2 regions of the Bacillus sp. 5w2 genome follow, and region 2 is predicted to be linked to the other one. Evidence: riboswitches for the same ligand, from Rfam matches in the RefSeq annotation. Region 2 holds a riboswitch; the other holds the start of a gene.
What was found. A riboswitch is a leader RNA that binds a small molecule or an ion and turns the genes downstream of it on or off. The one in region 2 is predicted to bind FMN.
Positions count from the first base shown of each region.

Region 1: linked by a shared signal. The riboswitch ahead of ribD (bifunctional diaminohydroxyphosphoribosylaminopyrimidine deaminase/5-amino-6-(5-phosphoribosylamino)uracil reductase RibD) and the one ahead of ACXY7N_RS06255 (ECF transporter S component) in region 2 are both predicted to bind FMN.

Region 1 is NZ_JBTIWT010000003.1:418,391-428,038, reverse strand. It holds gene bioF (8-amino-7-oxononanoate synthase) at 1-721, shown strand, start outside; gene ACXY7N_RS09620 (alpha/beta fold hydrolase) at 718-1,458, shown strand; gene bioC (malonyl-ACP O-methyltransferase BioC) at 1,424-2,233, shown strand; gene bioB (biotin synthase) at 2,235-3,233, shown strand; gene ACXY7N_RS09605 (hypothetical protein) at 3,415-3,735, shown strand; gene ribH (6,7-dimethyl-8-ribityllumazine synthase) at 3,765-4,226, opposite strand; gene ribBA (bifunctional 3,4-dihydroxy-2-butanone 4-phosphate synthase/GTP cyclohydrolase II) at 4,245-5,438, opposite strand; gene ribE (riboflavin synthase subunit alpha) at 5,451-6,095, opposite strand; gene ribD (bifunctional diaminohydroxyphosphoribosylaminopyrimidine deaminase/5-amino-6-(5-phosphoribosylamino)uracil reductase RibD) at 6,077-7,189, opposite strand; FMN riboswitch at 7,497-7,640, opposite strand; gene ACXY7N_RS09580 (CDGSH iron-sulfur domain-containing protein) at 7,831-8,037, opposite strand; gene ACXY7N_RS09575 (DUF2552 family protein) at 8,326-8,571, shown strand; gene ACXY7N_RS09570 (alpha/beta hydrolase) at 8,583-9,506, opposite strand; gene ACXY7N_RS09565 (GNAT family N-acetyltransferase) at 9,588-9,648, shown strand, end outside.
Region 2 is NZ_JBTIWT010000002.1:375,996-385,643, reverse strand. It holds gene ACXY7N_RS06285 (metallophosphoesterase) at 1-223, opposite strand, end outside; gene ACXY7N_RS06280 (LysM peptidoglycan-binding domain-containing protein) at 282-755, opposite strand; gene ACXY7N_RS06275 (CPBP family intramembrane glutamic endopeptidase) at 778-1,341, opposite strand; gene ACXY7N_RS06270 (RecQ family ATP-dependent DNA helicase) at 1,341-2,870, opposite strand; gene ACXY7N_RS06265 (YpbB family protein) at 2,860-3,921, opposite strand; gene ACXY7N_RS06260 (ferredoxin) at 4,220-4,468, shown strand; gene ACXY7N_RS06255 (ECF transporter S component) at 4,748-5,326, opposite strand; FMN riboswitch at 5,489-5,628, opposite strand; gene ACXY7N_RS06250 (hypothetical protein) at 5,875-6,561, shown strand; gene ACXY7N_RS06245 (peptidoglycan DD-metalloendopeptidase family protein) at 6,591-7,205, opposite strand; gene ACXY7N_RS06240 (cob(I)yrinic acid a,c-diamide adenosyltransferase) at 7,290-7,871, opposite strand; gene resE (sensor histidine kinase ResE) at 7,999-9,648, opposite strand, start outside.

The DNA.
Region 1 (9,648 bases), on a different contig from region 2:
TTTGGATCATTTAGAGAAGCTGTTGAAAACAGCTTCTCCTGAAAAGCGGAAATTAATCGTAACTGATACTGTTTTTAGTATGGATGGTGATACTGCGTATTTGAGGGAGTTAGTGCAGCTGAAAGAGAAATACGGGGCAATCATTATAGTTGATGAAGCACATGCGAGTGGAATATATGGAATCGGCGGAGCTGGATTATCTCATATAGAAAAAGATCTTGCTCAAAAAATTGATATACATATGGGGACGTTTAGCAAGGCTTTAGGGTGTTATGGTGCGTATTTGACAGGTGATGCAATTTATATAGAATATTTACAAAATATGATGAGAAGCTTTATTTTTACTACAGCTTTACCACCGGGAACATTAGGAGCGGTACAAAAGGCAATTGAAATTGTAAAAAAAGATAATGAGAGAAGAGAGAGACTTATAGAGAATGGGGCATATTTTAGGACACATTTGCTAGAAGCTGGTTTTGATATTGGGAATAGCTCGACACATATAGTACCGATTGTAGTCGGCTCAAATGAAACAGCGTTATGGTTTAGTAAAAGGTTACAAGAGGTAGGTATTGCAGCAATTGCAATTCGTCCACCGACAGTGCCAGTTAATAGTTCACGGATCCGTTTTGCAGTTACGTCTCAACATACAATAGCTGATTTGAAATGGGCTATTCAGCATATTATACGCATTGGTAAAGAAGAGGGGTTTTTCGTATGAAAGAGCTAAAGATTATTTTTATTCCTGGGTGGGGAATGGAAGAAGGTGTTTGGACTTTAGTTCTGCCGTATTTTAAAGGATATTCTGTTCACTGTATCAATTGGCGTAATGTGAAAGAACAAAGTGAATTTGCGGGGCGAATAATAGATGTAGCAAAGGATGAAAATGTAATTTTAGTTGGATGGTCACTAGGGGCGTTAGCAGCAGTTCAAGCTCATAAAAAGATTAAGGCGAAAGGTATCGTTTTAATTGGTGGTACTGCTAAATTTACAAATACGAGCGACTATACAAGTGGATGGAATGCTTTGCATGTAGAACGGCTGAAAAAGAATGTAGCGAGAAAGAAAGAAGATACGCTCAAGCGGTTTTATGAAAATATGTTTACAAAAAATGAGCTGAAAGAGAATAAAAGGTTTGAAGATATGATAAAAGGCTTTAAAGGTGATTCTATTCAGTCTTTGCAAGTAGGTTTGGAGTATTTAATAGAAACAGATATGAGAGAAGAACTGAAAGAAATGAAAGTCCCTATACTACTAATTCATGGAGAGCAGGATGTAATATGCTCATTATCTGCAGCGCGTAGTATGGCGCAGAATGAGAATAGCATGCTCAAGGTAGTAAGGGAGGCTGGACACGCATTGTGTGTGACGAATTTCGAATATTGTGGAAATGAGATAATTCAATTTGTAGAGGGGATACGACATGATCAACAAAACGTTACTACAAAAACGGTTTAACATGGCAGCGGTATCCTACGATCAATATGCAAATGTACAAAAAAAGATGGCACATTCATTACTTTCTACATTGAATCGGCGATATAGTGCAAATTCATCGATACGTATTTTAGAACTTGGATGCGGGACAGGATATGTTACAGAACAATTATCAAACTTATTTCCGAAAGCACATATTACAGCTATTGATTTTGCTCAAAGTATGATTGCGGTTGCGGAAACTAGACGAAATGTGAAAAATGTAACATTTTACTGCGAGGATATTGAAAGATTACGACTAGAAGAAACATATGATGTCATTATTTCGAATGCCACATTTCAATGGCTAAATGATTTAAAACAAGTGATAAGAAATTTATTTCATCATTTGGCTATAGATGGGATATTACTTTTTTCAACGTTTGGGCATGAAACATTTCAAGAATTGCATGCTTCGTTCCAGCGGGCGAAAGAAGAAAAAAATATACAAAATGAAACATCAATTGGGCAACGTTTTTATTCGAAAGGTCAGTTGCGCCATATATGTGAGATAGAAACAGGGGATGTGCATGTTTCTGAAACATGTTACATAGAGAGATTTACAGAAGTTAGGGAGTTTCTGCACTCTATTCGAAAAGTAGGAGCGACCAATAGTAATGAAGAATCATATTGCCAAAGTCCCTCACTCTTTCGTGCGATGCTTCGCATATATGAAAGAGACTTCACGGAAAATGAAGGGATAATGGCGACGTATCACGCTTTATTTATGCATATAACAAAAGAGGGGAAGAGATGAAATGAAACAAGTACAAACAAAAAGGGATTGGAAAAAAATTGCATACGACGTAGTAGAAGAGAAAATGATTACGAAAGAGGATGCAATAGCGATATTAGAAGCTGATGATACAGAAGTTTTAGAAATTATGAATGCAGCTTACATCATTCGCCATCATCACTTTGGTAAGAAAGTAAAATTAAATATGATTATTAATACGAAATCTGGATTATGTCCTGAAGATTGCGGATATTGTTCACAGTCTATTATTTCAGAGGCACCGATTGATAAATATGCATGGCTAACGCAGGAAAAGATTGTAGAAGGAGCACACGAAGCAATTCGCCGTAAAGCGGGTACATATTGTATTGTAGCATCTGGCCGTCGTCCGACAGATAAAGAGGTGAATCACGTAATTGGAGCAGTTAAGGAGATTCGTGAAACGACAGATTTGAAGATTTGTTGTTGTTTAGGTTTCTTAAACGAAGATCAAGCCAGACGTTTAGCAGACGCGGGAGTGCATCGTTATAACCACAATTTAAATACACATGCAAATAATTACGAAAGCATTTGCTCCACTCATACGTATGACGATCGTGTTGATACAGTTCAAAAAGCGAAACAAGCGGGCATTTCACCATGCTCTGGGGCGATTTTTGGAATGGGAGAGACAATAGAAGAGCGTGCTGAAATTGCATTTGAATTACAACGTATAGATGCAGATTCAATTCCATGTAATTTCCTTGTTGCTGTAAAGGGTACGCCGCTTGAAGGACAAAAAGAGTTAACACCAGTAGAATGTTTAAAAGTGCTGGCGATGATGCGTTTTGTAAACCCAACGAAAGAAATTCGCATTTCAGGAGGACGTGAAATCAATTTACGTTCTGTACAGCCAATCGGTTTATTTGCAGCAAACTCTATTTTTGTTGGAGATTACTTAACGACAGCTGGACAAGAACCGACTGCAGACTGGGGTATGATTGAGGATTTAGGGTTTGAGATTGAAGAATGTGCATTATAAGATAGATAAAAAAGCAAACTTGTAAAAGAGTTTGCTTTTTTTGTAAATAAAATGTAATAAATAGTTGTGAACGTTTGATACTATTGGTTTTTGAGCGGAAAAAGAGTTTTGGTGGACGAATTTTCCAAGCCCCAATTGTACATAGTAAATATGTAATTTATATTGGGTTGGAGGATTTTACATGCACAAATATATATTAGCGATTATGACTTGTCTAATTTTACTAAAAGCAATAAGTGCTGATCCAGTTAAGGCCACCGAAAATCCTGAGCAAAAAGAGATGCAACAACGAATTGAACAACATTTTCGAACGAAAGCTGAACATTTTGGATTGAAAACAGAAGGGAAAGATTTAAAGGAAGTACGAAAAGAAATTACTATTATAGAAGAAGCGAAAAAAAGAGAGAATGTATGGAGAACAGCACAAACGCTTCGTATACAAACAGAAGGAAAAACAATGGATGAATTAATAAAAGATGTACGGAAAAAAGTAAAAAAATAAAAAAGAGGCCGCAGCCTCTTTTTATTTTTTTATGCCCATTGTTTTGATAAGTGAGCCATTTCAATCGCAGCAACTGCGGATTCATAGCCTTTATTACCAGCTTTCGTGCCCGCGCGTTCAATCGCTTGTTCAATTGTTTCTGTCGTTAATACACCGAAAATAACTGGTATGTCTGTTTGAAGTGATAAAGATGCAACACCTTTTGCTACTTCGTTACAAACGTAATCGTAATGTGTTGTAGCACCGCGAATTACAGTACCTAACGTAATAACAGCATCATACTTCCCGCTATTAGCCATTTTTTTAGCGATTAAAGGAATTTCAAATGCGCCAGGAACCCAAGCAACATCGATATCAGTTTCTTCTACACCGTGACGCTTTAATCCGTCTAAAGCGCCGCCAAGTAACTTACTTGTAATAAATTCATTAAAACGTCCAACAACAACCCCAACTTTTAATCCTGTACCAACTAAATGACCTTCGAATACCATAATAAATCTCTCCCTTAATTATAAGTTTAGTAAATGTCCTAATTTGTTTACTTTCGTTTGTAAATACGTTTTATTCTCTTCTTTTGTTGGCATTTGCAATGGTACACGCTCGATTACTTCTAAATCGTAACCTTGTAAGCCAGCAATTTTTCGCGGGTTATTCGTTAATAATCGTAAATGTTGTAAACCTAAATCTTTTAAAATTTGAGCGCCAATACCGTAATCACGCAAATCAGCTGGGAATCCAAGCTTTTCATTTGCTTCTACAGTATCGAAGCCTTCTTCTTGTAACTTATAAGCGCGAAGCTTATTAAGAAGCCCAATACCTCGTCCTTCTTGTCTCATATAAAGAAGAACGCCTTTGCCTTCACGCTCAATTTGAGCCAGTGCAGCATGGAGTTGTGGTCCGCAATCACAGCGGCACGAGCCAAATACATCTCCTGTTAAACATTCTGAATGAACGCGTACAAGTACAGGCTCTCCTGTTGAAATATCACCTTTTACGAGTGCGATATGCTCTTTCGAATCCAATGAATTAGAATAGCCAATTGCATGGAAAGTACCGAAATCTGTAGGTAATGTAATTTCCACTTCTCGCGTCACTAATGTTTCATGGTGGCGGCGATAAGCAATTAAATCTTCTATTGTAATCATTTTTATATCAAATTGTTTTGCGCACTGTATTAAATCAGGTACGCGTGCCATCGTACCGTCCTCATTAATAATTTCGCAAATAACTCCAGCTGGTTCTGCTCCGCAAAGCTGTGCTAAATCGACAGCAGCTTCTGTATGACCAGCACGGCGCAGGACACCGCCTTCTTTCGCAATTAATGGAAAGATATGTCCAGGACGATTGAAATCAGCACCTTTTGATGCAGGATTTAATAATTCTTGTATCGTAGTTGCACGTTCGTGGGCACTAATCCCTGTTGTTGTAGAAACATGATCAATACTCACTGTAAATGCAGTATGATGCGAATCTGTATTATGAGCTACCATTGGTTCTAATTGTAGACGTTCTGCGTACCCTTCCGTAATCGGTACACAAACGAGACCACGTCCATGTGTAATCATAAAGTTAATTGTTTCTGGCGTAATATACTCTGCTAAAGCGATAAAATCGCCTTCATTTTCACGGTTTTCATCATCACATACAATAACGACTTTTCCTTGTTTTAAATCTTCTAGAGCTTCTTCAATACGATGAAACATCATGCTTCCCCCTTATAGAAATCCGTTTTCTTGTAAAAAGCTTTCGCTCATTGAACCTGTTCGTTTTACAGGTTTAGAAATAAAGCGTTCGATGTATTTACCAATCATGTCACACTCAATGTTTACGATGTCACCGGCATTCTTTTCTCCGATAACAGATTCACTTACTGTGTGCGGGATGAGTGAAATTGTAATGGAAGATTCGTCTATATCAAATATTGTTAAACTCGTTCCATCAACAGCGACGGACCCTTTATGCAAACAATAGCGTAGCAATTCATCAGAAATAGCTATTTTGTAATAGAGGGCATTATAATGTTGTTTTTTGTTTAATATCGTTCCGATGCCATCGATATGTCCTGAAACGAAATGTCCACCGAATCGTCCGTTTGCAGCCATTGCTCGCTCTAAATTTACTTTACAGTGCGGTTTAAGCATGCGAAGGGATGTTGATTGCATCGTTTCGGGCATTGCATCCACTGTGAATGAAGTTGTTGTGAAACTCGTTACAGTTAAGCAAATACCGTTAACCGCGATACTGTCACCTAAGTGAACATCTGATAAAATTTTATTTGCATGGATCGTTAACTTCATCGATTCTCCGCTTTGTTGCATGTTTGCAATCGTTCCTAATTCTTCTACAATTCCTGTAAACATTCCGTCACCTCACTTCGGGCATTCGCAACGATTTTTATATCATCGCCAATTTGTTTCATCTCTTGAATTTCCAAGGAAAGTGCATCTTGTAATTTTGAAAAACCATTTCCGCCAAATAAAGTAGGAGCGTCTTGCCCGCCAATTAATTTTGGGCTTATATAAGTCACAATTTCATTGAAATACTTTGTTTGTAAGAAACTCGCATGAACTGTTTGACCACCTTCGACGAAAAGAGAAAGGATTTGTTTTTCGCCAAGTAAGTGTAAGAGATCTTGGATTTCAATTTGCTTCGTTTTCATTTGGAAAATAGCTATATTTTCAGATTCATAAGAAGCTATTTTCTCTTTATTTACATCCTTACCGACAATAATCCATGTCGGTGCTAAACCATCTGTTATGACATGAGAAGATGGTGGCGTTCGTAAATGGTTATCTAAAATAACGCGAATAGGATGTTTCCCCCCATTTGGAATTCTTGTCGTTAAATGTGGATTATCAGCGATAACCGTATTCACTCCAACGAGAATCGCATCATGTGTATGGCGATATTGGTGAACATCAGCTCGTGCTTCTTCCCCTGTAATCCACTTACTTTCACCAGTTACAGTTGCTGTTTTTCCATCTAAGCTCATCGCTGTTTTTATTGTTACAAATGGGCGTTTCGTTTTCATGTAGTGAAAAAAGTAACGATTTAATAAAACTGCTTCTGCTTCAAGAACACCGGTAGTTACTTCGATACCAGCTTCTTCTAATCTCCTTTTTCCATTACCAGAAACGAGAGGATTGCAATCAAGAGTAGCAATTACAACCCGTTTGACTCCTTTTTTGATGAGCAATTCACAGCAAGGTGGTGTTTTTCCAAAATGGCTACAAGGTTCAAGAGTTACATAAACGGTAGCTCCTTTTGCCTTCTCACCAGCCATATGAAGGGCGTGAACTTCTGCGTGTCCTTCACCAGCACGTAAATGGGCGCCCATACCGACGATGTTTCCATCTTTTATAACAACAGCACCAACCATAGGATTTGGGCTTGTTTGCCCAGATGTCCCTTCTGCTAACTGCAAGGCAATCCTCATATATTCTTGATCTGTCATTCTCTTCACCTCTCCTAAAAAAATCAAAAAACCCCAAGGATTTAATATCCTTGGGGTTTGGGAGACGTGATTTCTAGAAATATAGTTTGAATACGAAAGCATAGGAAAGAAACCTAACGATAATTGATATTTCTGCATAAGGAAAAAGCCTAGCAAAATATCGAATTTTTCAAACGCTAGTTGTCTCTTTTTATTTCAGTATAAAAAAATGAGTATAGAAAACTAAACATATATAAAGAATCAAAATGAACCTTTAAAAATATGCATACTGAAATAAAAGTGTATTCACTATATAAAAAACTAGAAACATATCCTTCTCCCATCCAGACTATACTGTCGGCCCTAGAGTTTCACTAGATCCACCGTTTTCAAGTTGAAAACGGGTCACGGACTTAGAAGTTTGCACTTCATCACCGCCGGTTGGGAATTTCACCCGACCCCGAAGGATGTTGTTTGCTCAAATTATAGCACAAAAAAAATAAAAGGCTAGAAAAAAATATTCGAATGTGAAGAATTGTGTGAAAATATATGTAGGCTGGAATGGAGACAAAAGTATTAGAAATGTTGTAAGGAGAAGGGATATAACGGAGTTACTAAAAAGAAAAAACATGCACAAAAAAATGTGCATGTCACATGTTAAATTATTCTGCCTCTGGTGCTCTAACAACAGACTCGAATTTACCTTTATGCGAAGCATCGCAATAAGGCATATTTTTTGATAAACCACAACGGCATAAAGAAAATGCCGGTTTTGCTGGGAATACATTCCCTTGTGAATCGACTAATTCCACGTCCCCTGTAACGCGAAAAGAGCCATTATCATTTACTTTAATTTGTACTTTTGCCAACGTTATCCCTCCTTCCCAAACGCTTAATTCCATCATATAATCAAGAGAAGTGCTTGACAATATAAAGTGAAACTTTAATCAATGGGGGAGGTATCCCCCGCTGATTATTAGTTGAACCAATCGGGCTTTTAGGGGCAGTTAATCTCCCACCTAACTTCTTTGTTTCAGCCGAATTTTGAGGTGGGAGTTTTACTGCCCGCAAATAGCGGGGCAAAAAGAGCACTTTGTTTGAAAGAGAAGACAGTGTTATAATGTTTTTTATAACTGACTAGAGTAAGGTGACGAGAGATGGATAAACAATTACATACATTACGAAACATTGCAAATGAGCGCACGTGGGCATCATTTTTGAATGATAATCATCCATATAGTTTGTTACATTGGTCCATTGCAGGTGTAGGGCAAGAGGCAAAGGATGTTTGGTTACTTCAAGATGAAGTAACATTTCAAACGACAGAATTTCCAACACTGGATGAAGCAGTGCAATGGATTTCTGAAAACATGGAACAAGTTACAGACGTTTTAGCGCAATAAAAAAAACAGGCTTATGCAAGCCTGTTTTTTGTTTCTTTTACATATGATTTTAAAAATTGATCAACGGCTGCTTCATACTCTTCTTTATTTTCGTTATAAGAGCAAGCGTGTGCGCCGCGTTCTGCAATATAAAGTTGTTTATTGTTTTCTTTTGCTTCATATAGTGCTTTCGTCATATCAGCTAAAATATAATCATCATCTTTACTATGAATAAAGAGGACGGGATTTTGAATGTTTTTTATACAATCGATTGGTGAAACTTCACGAATCGTATAACCGTCACGTACTTTTAAAAAAGCATTTGCTAAAGGTAATAAAGGCCATTTAGGTAAATGGAATTCAACCTTTAAACGGTGTTGTAACTGCCCGTAGAAATCAGAAAAAGGACAATCTGCAATATAGAAATCAGCACCATCTTCTACAAGTCCTGCATATTGAAGAAGTGTTGCAGCTCCCATAGATTCACCATGAATACCGAGTGTTATATTTGTTCCAAAACGACTTTTTAGCCAGTCAACTACAGATTTTAAATCATGTTTTTCATAGTATCCATAGCTTGTTGTTTTTCCACCAGTTTTACCATGACGACGATGATCATAAATAACGACATTATATCCTCTGTTTAAAAATAACCTTGCATATTTTACAGAGTTCATTTTATTTACAGTTACGCCGTGACAAAAAATCATAAACTTATTGGAATGACCAGCAGGAATGTAATATCCGTGAAGATCATATCCAAATTGCGAAGGAATATGAATTTCTTCTTTATGAAGAGCATCAAAATCCTCTATACGAAAATGTTTTTTCGTTTCTCTTTCGAGTACTTCTTCCTCTGTTTTTTTCTTTAAGTACATCACTTTATTTGTAAAGAAAATCCCAAGGGCAGTTATTGCACCTAGTATAGTAAACAATGCTGCAAAAAAACGTTTCATACTTTACCTCATCCTCCAAATACCGTTACATGTGATACACTTACATTGTATCACAATGATAGAAAAGGGGAGAAATAGGAAATGGTGTATATACAAAAAATTACGCCGGCGATGAAAGAAACAATCCGAATATTCATGTGTG
Region 2 (9,648 bases):
CAAGATCTACTTTTCCTTTTACTTGTTCAATTAACGTACTTGGAATGACTCTTCTATGAATATCAGAAATAAAAAACACCTTTACTTTTTGAAAACTTTTCGGAAATTCTTCAAATATTAAAGTATGTTCTAACACAGTATTACGCATTGCTTCTGTATACATTACAAGAAGAAATATAATACCAATACATATGAGAGTACTTAATAAGATAATCCATATCATATATTTTTTACTCCCTTCCTCATAAAGATAATCCTCAGTTTTTATAACAAGTATTTTACTAGCTCTCCTGCTTTGCGGACTTATCTTTTATCGGAATTTTTATTTCTTGACCCACACTCACTTTATCTTCTTGTAAATCATTATACTTTTTAATCACTTCGATCCCAGTTTCATCTGAAAAATATTGCTTCGCTATACTTTCTAAAGTTTCTCCCTCTTTCACCGTATGCGTTACTACTTTCTCAGATGGTGACTCAGATTTAGCTGAATCAAAGAAAATGACCTCAAATGCACTTTTTCCAGCGTTATTACCATCACTTTTCACTTGAATATATTTATCTGTATACCATAAGATACTAATTGGTAGTAATATGAATAGAAATGTTAAAACTCGGACGAAAATATGATTCATTTTAAACTTTTGTTTTTTCTCTTTATTTCTATGAATTTCACTACGCGGCGGTAAACCTTCTTTTTCTTCTACTCGCTCAACTTCTAATTCCTCTTCAAAATCAGGAATTCGTTTTCTCATGTTGTTCACCACCACCTTCCATTTATTTTCTTAATTGGAGTCCCATTATAAAATCAACAAGAAAGTGTGCAAAGATTGTTATAAACAAATTTCCTGTCCATTCAAATACATAACCAAAGACAAAACTAATGAAACAGACGAAACAAAACAAAAATGGCTTTTTTATATACCGAATATGTAACACTGCAAATACTAAACTCGCTATTACAATTCCAAAGTGCGTCTGCACTACACCTCTAAATAAAAATTCTTCTGCAAAACCGATAATGAACGTAATAGCGAGTAGATGCATAACTGACATTCCTTGAAACATCCTATCGTTAATACCACCATCATCAAACCAAGACTCTGGAAATACTCGCATTGCAACATAATCTAATAACACAATACCAATTGCTAATAAGCCACCTATTATAAGTATAGACACCGGTTCCCATTTCCACAGACTATACACCGATTTTATATGTCGGAATAATATATACGCTAGTAAACAGCCGATACCGATAATAATGAACTGTGTGATATACAGATTCAGCCTTATTTCTTTCGGACTCATATCTTCAATATTATGCCTTTGAATGTTCATCATTCCCCCATCTTTTCTAGACCGAAAAGCTTTTGTAACTCTGTTTCCCAATTATAGTCGAAATCCGATTGTTGCGCTTGTCTTTTTTTATAATCTGTTTTTGTAATACTACAATAGTCACAGCAATTTTTTAACTCGTTCTCTTTTCTATAACCGAACTGTTGCAGCAAATATTCACGTCTACATCCTTTCACTTGTATCCATGATTTCATGTTTTCTAGCTCACTATATTTATTACGCAGCCTTATTTCTACTTCAGCTATTAATCTGTTCATAATTTCATCTGACAAGCTCTCTAATTTTAATTTTCGCTGTTGTATGATTCCAAGCTGTTCGAGATGATAGCGGATGAAACGCCAATATTGTTCATTAAATCTTGCTGCATTATAACAAATTTCTTCTACCTCTTCTATTGGTAATTCTTTCGTTTGAAACATTCTTTCTTGTAGTAAAGAAAATAAAAATTTTATTTGCGACTGACGTGGCAATTCATCTTCAATTATTGAAATTGGCAAATCGTGATCTAACGGACTACATAGTAAGATAGCTATACTCGGTTCACCATCTCTTCCAGCCCTTCCAATTTCTTGTAAATAAGAAGCTATATTAGTCGGATAATGGAAATGAATAATATATCTCGTATTCGACTTATTTACTCCCATACCAAAAGCACTTGTGCATATTACAAGCTGCAACTGGTCATTCATAAATTGCTGTTGAATTAACATACGCTCTTCATGTTCCATACCGCCATGATAAAAAGCGACACCTGTCACGCCTTTTCCTCTTAAATATTCCGTTAAACGTTCTGTCCACGCTCTGCTTGAACAATATACAATCCCTGGCCCTTGTAAATACATCACCTGGTCCAAAAGCGCTTCTTTCTTCTCTTCTATCGTCTCCACAAATTGTACTTCCATTGCAATATTTGGACGATCAATAGAGTATACATGCTGCGCAACATTCTTTAAACTCAAACTCTCTGCTATATCTCGAAGTACATCTTTCGTCGCTGTTGCTGTTAATGCTAGCACCGCAGGAGACCCGATATTCTCAATGACTACATTTAGTTTTTTATAGTCTGGTCTAAAATCATAACCCCATTGCGAAATACAATGAGCCTCATCCACAACAAATAATGAAATATGAACTTTCTTCAATTCTCTTATTAACAATTCCGACTGCAACATCTCTGGTGAAACAAAAATAAATTTATATGAAGCTAATTTTTTCATCGCTTCTCTTTTTTCATATACTGTCCGAAAACTATTAAATGCTATCACTCGGTTTTTCACAACATACTTTAATTGTGTAACCTGATCTTCCATCAAAGATAATAATGGTGATACAACAAGCACGGTTCCTTCTTGCATTAGCCCTGGAAGTTGATAGCACATAGACTTCCCTCTTCCAGTCGGAAGCATCGCTATAACATCTTTTCCTTCCAATAAATCTGTAATTACCCCTTTTTGACCTGGACGAAATTCAGAATATCCAAACCACCTATATAAATATTCCTCAAGTTTCATTTATACCCTCCATCCGTGCCAATACAAGACGGACCTCAAAATAGGAGATATCTTCTCCAACCGCTTGTTTCAACTCACGCAACTTACGTGTTTGTAATGCATCAATTACTTTTGTTACTTTATCTATTTTGTCTTTTTCCATAAACATCTCGATAGAAAAATCTTTCTCTCGCAATGCAATTTCAACAAAATGATCTTCTATCGTTGCAACCTTTAAATTTCTAATTGTCGCTATTTCATCTAAAGAGCGCCCTTGTCTCCAAAAATTATATGTTTTTTTCGTTGATAAACTAAATAGTTCAGCTCTCTCATTTGGATAAGAGATAATCTCAGCTAATAGCGGAAATTCATTTTCTTTATCACGAACTTCTTGTATAAGGAAGTGAATTGTACCCCAAAATAAAAAGTACACCCTGAATATATCTTGTTTCGTAATTTCCGCTAATTGCTGCAATGTATAACCGATACGTTTATATCCTGTTAATCGATATGTTACAATCGTCGCTTCTATCGCATTACCTTTTCCTAGAAGATTATGTATTTCTCCCCATAATCTTTTTGCCAATTCACTTCGCCTATACGGTATACCTGTTAAAAAGCGTTTTACCCACACCATTATTTCTGTATCTTGTTGAATAGGAATAAACTTCGTATTATTCTGTTGTAAATTAGATATAGTTTGAATAATTAATGATAATCTTTTCCAAAATGTTTCACCTAATTCACCATAGTGCAAACCATGTAAATGCGCTGGAAAAGCATACACTTCCTCCCATGTATGTAACTGCATTTTACCTTTAGATGTTAACAAATATGTATTTTCATGTATTTCTTGAATCAAATCTGCTTGCAACAACTTTGCAACTTCACGATCATATTCAGTTCTATTTAACGATTTATATATTCCAAACAAAAAAGAAATTCGGAACATATTTCCATCTTGTAACGTTTGCGAAGAACGTTTTCCCTTTAATAAATAATAAATAGAAGAAACGGTCCTTTCACCATTCAATTGTTTTAAACAATACAATAAAGTATATTGTAGTTGCATTACCGCTTCCACCTTTCAATCTAACTTAATTGCTTTTTTGTATGATTACAACGTCTACCGTTACTGATTAAACTTATCATATCGGCAATATATACTTGTATATATTCTATTGTACCAAACGAAATAACATTTACGTATTTTGAAAATCTTATGACATAATTCAAAAATTAGTTGACACTCTAATTGATAAGCATTATCATTATAATTTTATGTTGAAAAGTTTTAAAAACCGTTTTACAATAAGATTATAATTTTTATGGCGAGCTTTTCACATACATATTATCAGGAGGGAAAAAAGATGGCAAAATATACAATCGTTGATAAAGATACTTGTATCGCATGTGGTGCTTGCGGCGCTGCTGCACCAGACATTTATGATTATGATGATGAAGGTATTGCATTTGTAACGTTAGACGATAACCAAGGTATCGTTGAAATTCCAGATGTATTAGTTGAAGATATGATGGATGCATTCGAAGGTTGTCCAACTGACTCAATTAAAGTTGCTGACGAATCATTCGACGGCGATGCTTTAAAATTCGAATAGTCTTTTATTAACTTCAAAAAATACCCCTCATTAATTAGAGGGGTATTTTTTGTTTTTTTATTTTCATTCTCCTTAATAAAAAACCATTAGTAGTTCCATACTACTAATGGTTTTATTTTACCCCGCTATTTGCCAGGCCGTAAGACCCCCACCTCAAAATTCAACGAAAACAAAGAAGTTAGGTGAGGGTCGGGCTGCCCGTAAAGGCCCGATTGGTGAGGAATGATAATCAGCGGGAGAGGAACAAAACCCCCACTGATTAAAGTTTCACTTTATATTTTATGCATTTTTCATTTTTGCAAACACCCATACTTTCAGGCGTGAGAATAACGCTACAAATACAATTGTCACAACAATTCCTTTAATCAAATTAAATGGTAAGATTGCCGTTACAACCGTTGTTCTTATAGCCTCGCTAGACATAGCTGGTGAATTTAAAAACCAAGTGTAAGCTGGGAATATAATGATGTAATTTAATACACTCATAATGAGCGCCATTGTAATTGTCCCTAGCATTAATCCTGTCGTTAAGCTCTTAACAGTACGATACTTCCTAAATAAGAAAGCTGCCGGTCCAATAAATAAACATCCTGCAATAAAGTTAGCAATTTCTCCAACTGGCACTCCCGTTAAACTCCCTTGAATCCCGTAATGTAAAATATTCTTTATCGCCTCTACAATTATCCCTGCAACTGGCCCGAAAATAATCGCAGCAATTAGAGCTGGTACATCACTAAAATCAATTTTTAAAAATGGCGGAAGCCCTGGGAACGGGAAATCCAACATCATCAGTAAATATGCAATACTACTTAGCATTGCTACACTCACCATCTGCACTACACTGTTTTTTTGTTTCATCTTTCTCTCTCCTTTTCCATCGATCATCTCATGGAAAGTGGAAAGGTTCTGCTATGCCTACTTTTTCATAGAACGAAAAAACCCTTTGTGTTTTACACAAAGGGAGAATTTAAGGCACATCAAACAGACGTTCAAATTCATATCTTTTTTGAACGCTTGAACCTCCATCTTCTCCCATCCAGACTGTACTGTCGGCTTTGGAATCACACCAAATCCTGCCTTAACGGCTCGCGGGCTTAGAACAAAATCACATATAGTTCATCACCGCCGGTCGGGATTTTCACCCTGCCCCGAAGATAGACCGATATTCTATTTTCCACTTCATTATACAACAACACGATTGTATTGTGAACAAAAAAAGTGTAACTTATTAAAAATAAGTTATTAATTTTATATAATCAAAAACCAATCACTATATTTTACAATACACCCCAGTTTTTTTACAATTCGGCATTTCTCCTATGAATCCCCTAGTCATATATAATTAAAAGTGATAAGATGTTGAATTGTTAAGATAAGAACATTTTCTGGATTATGGAGGAAATGTCATGAAGAAAGAAAAGAGACACTCTATTCGAGAAACAATGAAAAAAAACTTAAGAAAAGAATACTTTTATTTGAAAAAAGAATTACTTTTCTACTGTCCAATTGATTTAGGCACATTCTCAAGAGAGACATACTATGCTGCTTTCGACGAAGATGGCATCAGTATTTATCAGTATGATAAAAAAACAGAGAGTAAATTAAAATTGTGTGAGCGTCATCCGTGGAAGAATTGGAATAAAGTGAAGGTGGATCATTATTTAACAACTTCTCAATTTATTTTTCAAGGTGAGCGGAACTGGATATTATCCCTTTTTCAAAAAGGAAAAGAAGCTCAAAAGATAATCGAAGAGCATACATCTTTACAAACTGAAGTTGTTTCCCGCTCTTTCTTAAAAAAACTTCCAGGTTTCCGTTCTAATGCACCGTTGAATAAATACATCGGCAGCATTTGCTACACTGCACTTATTGCATTTTTATTAAAATGGATGATTCCATTTCAAGCACCACAAATCGCCTTGTACTCCATTTCAATCGGCTGTATGCTTCTTGGTTTACTTTGTTTGACAATCGGTTTAATTGAACCGACTATTGTACTGTTTCGAACAAACGAAAAAACAAGAACAAAAGTATTTTACTTATATAGCTACTTAGCTATTTCTGGATTTATATGTGTCTTTATTTTTTGGTAAAAAAGAGCTAGTTAAACTAGCTCTTTTTTTCACTTTACGTATAATTGTTGATTTTGATAAATCAGCTCTTGCTGCAAGCCGTTTTTTTCTTTAATTTCCTTAACTGTCATACTAAATTTCCGGGCAATACTAACTAAAGTGTCCCCTTTTTGCACGACATATAACGATGAGGAAACGACTTCATTTCTTTGTTCATTTAAAACAAGCAATGGATTCATTGCATTCTTTTTCGCCATCGTCCATCTGCCTTGATGAACTTCTAAATGTAAGTGTGCACCTCGCGATTCTCCCGTATTTCCTACTTCTCCAATTATTTTTCCTTTTGAAATATTATCCCCTTGAACTACATATCTCTTATTTAAATGTGCATACACAGCCTCATATTCTCCATGTTTAATAAATACAACGTTTCCATAACTACTTGAATAATAAGACTTTGTTACCTTCCCCTCTTGAATAGCTGCCACAGGCGCGCCGATCGGTGCCGCTATATCTATACCGTAGTGTTTTCCATGCCTTGTCCCAAAATAATCACTTATCTGCCCTTCAACAGGCCATGTCCATCGATTTCCATCTGCGTACACATGTAATTGAGATAAAAACAGTACTGTCAATAACATGACGCCACATTTTAACACTTTCATATATATCCTCCGTTTTCTAATTAACACCATACCTTCTCTATTTTGGTATATTACAGAAAAAAGTATACAAAAAAAGAAAGTGAATCACTCCACTTCCTTTTCTTTTTTATCACGAAAAACGATTGCACTGCGATTATACTCCACATCTTTTACTTGTAATCGAGCGTTTATTACTCTAGCTACTGCAAACAAATAATCAGATAATCTATTTACATACTTTAGAACAACTTCATTTATTTCCCCTTCTTTTTGTAAAGACACGATACATCGTTCTGCCCGCCTTACAACTGTACGTGCAATATGAATAGCTGCTGCCGACTCACTTCCACCTGGTAAAATAAAGCGCTCTAACGGCGGTGCTTCTTCTATATACGAATCAATCCTTCTTTCTAAGCTTTCGACCATTTCGATCTTTACTTTATAAGAAATTTTCCCCTCTACTATCGCCAAGTCTCCCCCGCAATCAAATAGTTCGTGTTGAATATTTTCAAGTTCATTGTAAATATCTCCAAAAGACCCGCCTTGTAGCTTCGTCATCGCATATCCAATATGAGAATTCGCCTCATCTATCGTGCCATATGCTTCAACTCGGATATCATCTTTATCCACTCTGCCGCCTATTACACTTGTTATCCCTTTATCTCCTGTTTTTGTGTATAATTTCATCGCTTCACGACACCCCTCTTATTATTCTTCATTCGACTACGATAGAAAAAAAGTTCTACTATTATTTATTTACAAAAAAATAAAAAACAGTAGAACTTTATGTATTATCAACTTTAAAAACATATATCTAAATTATACGATTTGGTAAATATACAGAGAATGTAGTTCCCTCTCCAACAACACTTGAAACAGTAATTTTACCATCATGGCCTTGCACAATATTTTTTGCAATCGCAAGTCCGAGTCCTGTTCCACCTTTTTTTCCACGTGTCCTTGCTTTATCAGCTTTGTAGAAACGATCAAATAAAAATGGAATATCTTCTTCTGGAATGCCGGCACCCGAATCTTGCACTTCAAAAATAAGCCCATTATTTTTCGTATCAATTACAAGCGTTACATGTCCGCCTGCATTCGTATGACGAATTGCGTTATCAATTAAATTCGTCAATACTTGTTCCATACGATCTGCATCAAACGGGTATTGCTCAATTGGATTTTGGAAATCAACCGTTAATGCGACTTCTTTATCCTTTGCAATTCCTTGGAATTTACGACCTATTTTTTCAACGAAAGGATGAATATCAACTTCACCTATATGTAACTCTACATTACCGCTTTCCATACGTGCTAAATCTAATAATTCATTTACAAGTTTACCTAGACGAACGGATTCATCATAAATGATTTGAACAAACTCATTAATTTCTTCTTTCGTTTGCACAATATCATCTAAAATCGCTTCACTATACCCTTGAAGCATTACCATCGGTGTACGAAGTTCATGTGATACATTCGCAATAAAGTCTTGACGCATCTTCTCAAGACGACGTTCTTCCGTCATATCACGCAATACAGCTACAGCTCCACGAATTTTCGTTTGGTTGTAAAGCGGCGTCATAAGAACTACATAGTTACCTTTTTGTAAATTAATTTCAACCACTTGTTGTTGTTCGCTTTCTACAACGAGATGGAATAGTTCAACAAGTTCAGAAGGTAGTTTTTTACTCAACTCTACTTCCTTTTCTTCTTGCCAAACTTGTAAGAAATGTTCAGCCGGCGGATTGATTACAACGACTTCACCTTCTTGATTTAATGTAATAACCCCATCTGCCATACTACTTAAAATACTAGCTAACTGTTCTTTTTCTTGCTGCAGGGCATTCATATTAAACTTCAACTGTTTCCCCATTTGATTTAAGGCCGTTGCAAGCTCACCAATCTCGTCCTGAGATACCATAGGAGCCTTCGCATCAAACTTCCCACGCGCCACCTCAAAAGCAACCTCACGCATTTTACGGAGTGGTGCTGTAATTCGAGTAGACAAGAAGAATGCAAAGAAAGTTGTTAATATAATCGCAATCCCTGCTGATAAGAAAATGAAATCCGTAGTTCTCTCCATACCTTGTATCGGCACTTGTAAAGATTCATATACAAACACTGCACTTTGATTTTTTGACTGTACTGGTTTTCCGACAATCATAATATCATTTTCAGTGTTTTTATTCTTTCTACTATTAGAGGCTTTTCTAATGTTATTCTTAATTTCTTTTTTGTCTGTAAAAACAGCCGCTAATTCTTTATCTTCTTTCAAATCATTCATTGTAAGAGTGACTAACCCTTCTTGTTTCGGCGAAGAAGATATTTCTTTACCATCTTCTACGATAATGATCCTTGAAAGTGGATCAGAGAATTTGTACGCGATATTCTCAATCGTTTTTACATCGGCACCTTCTTCAATTAACTCTGAAACACTTGTTGCAACTTTTTGAAGCCTTGC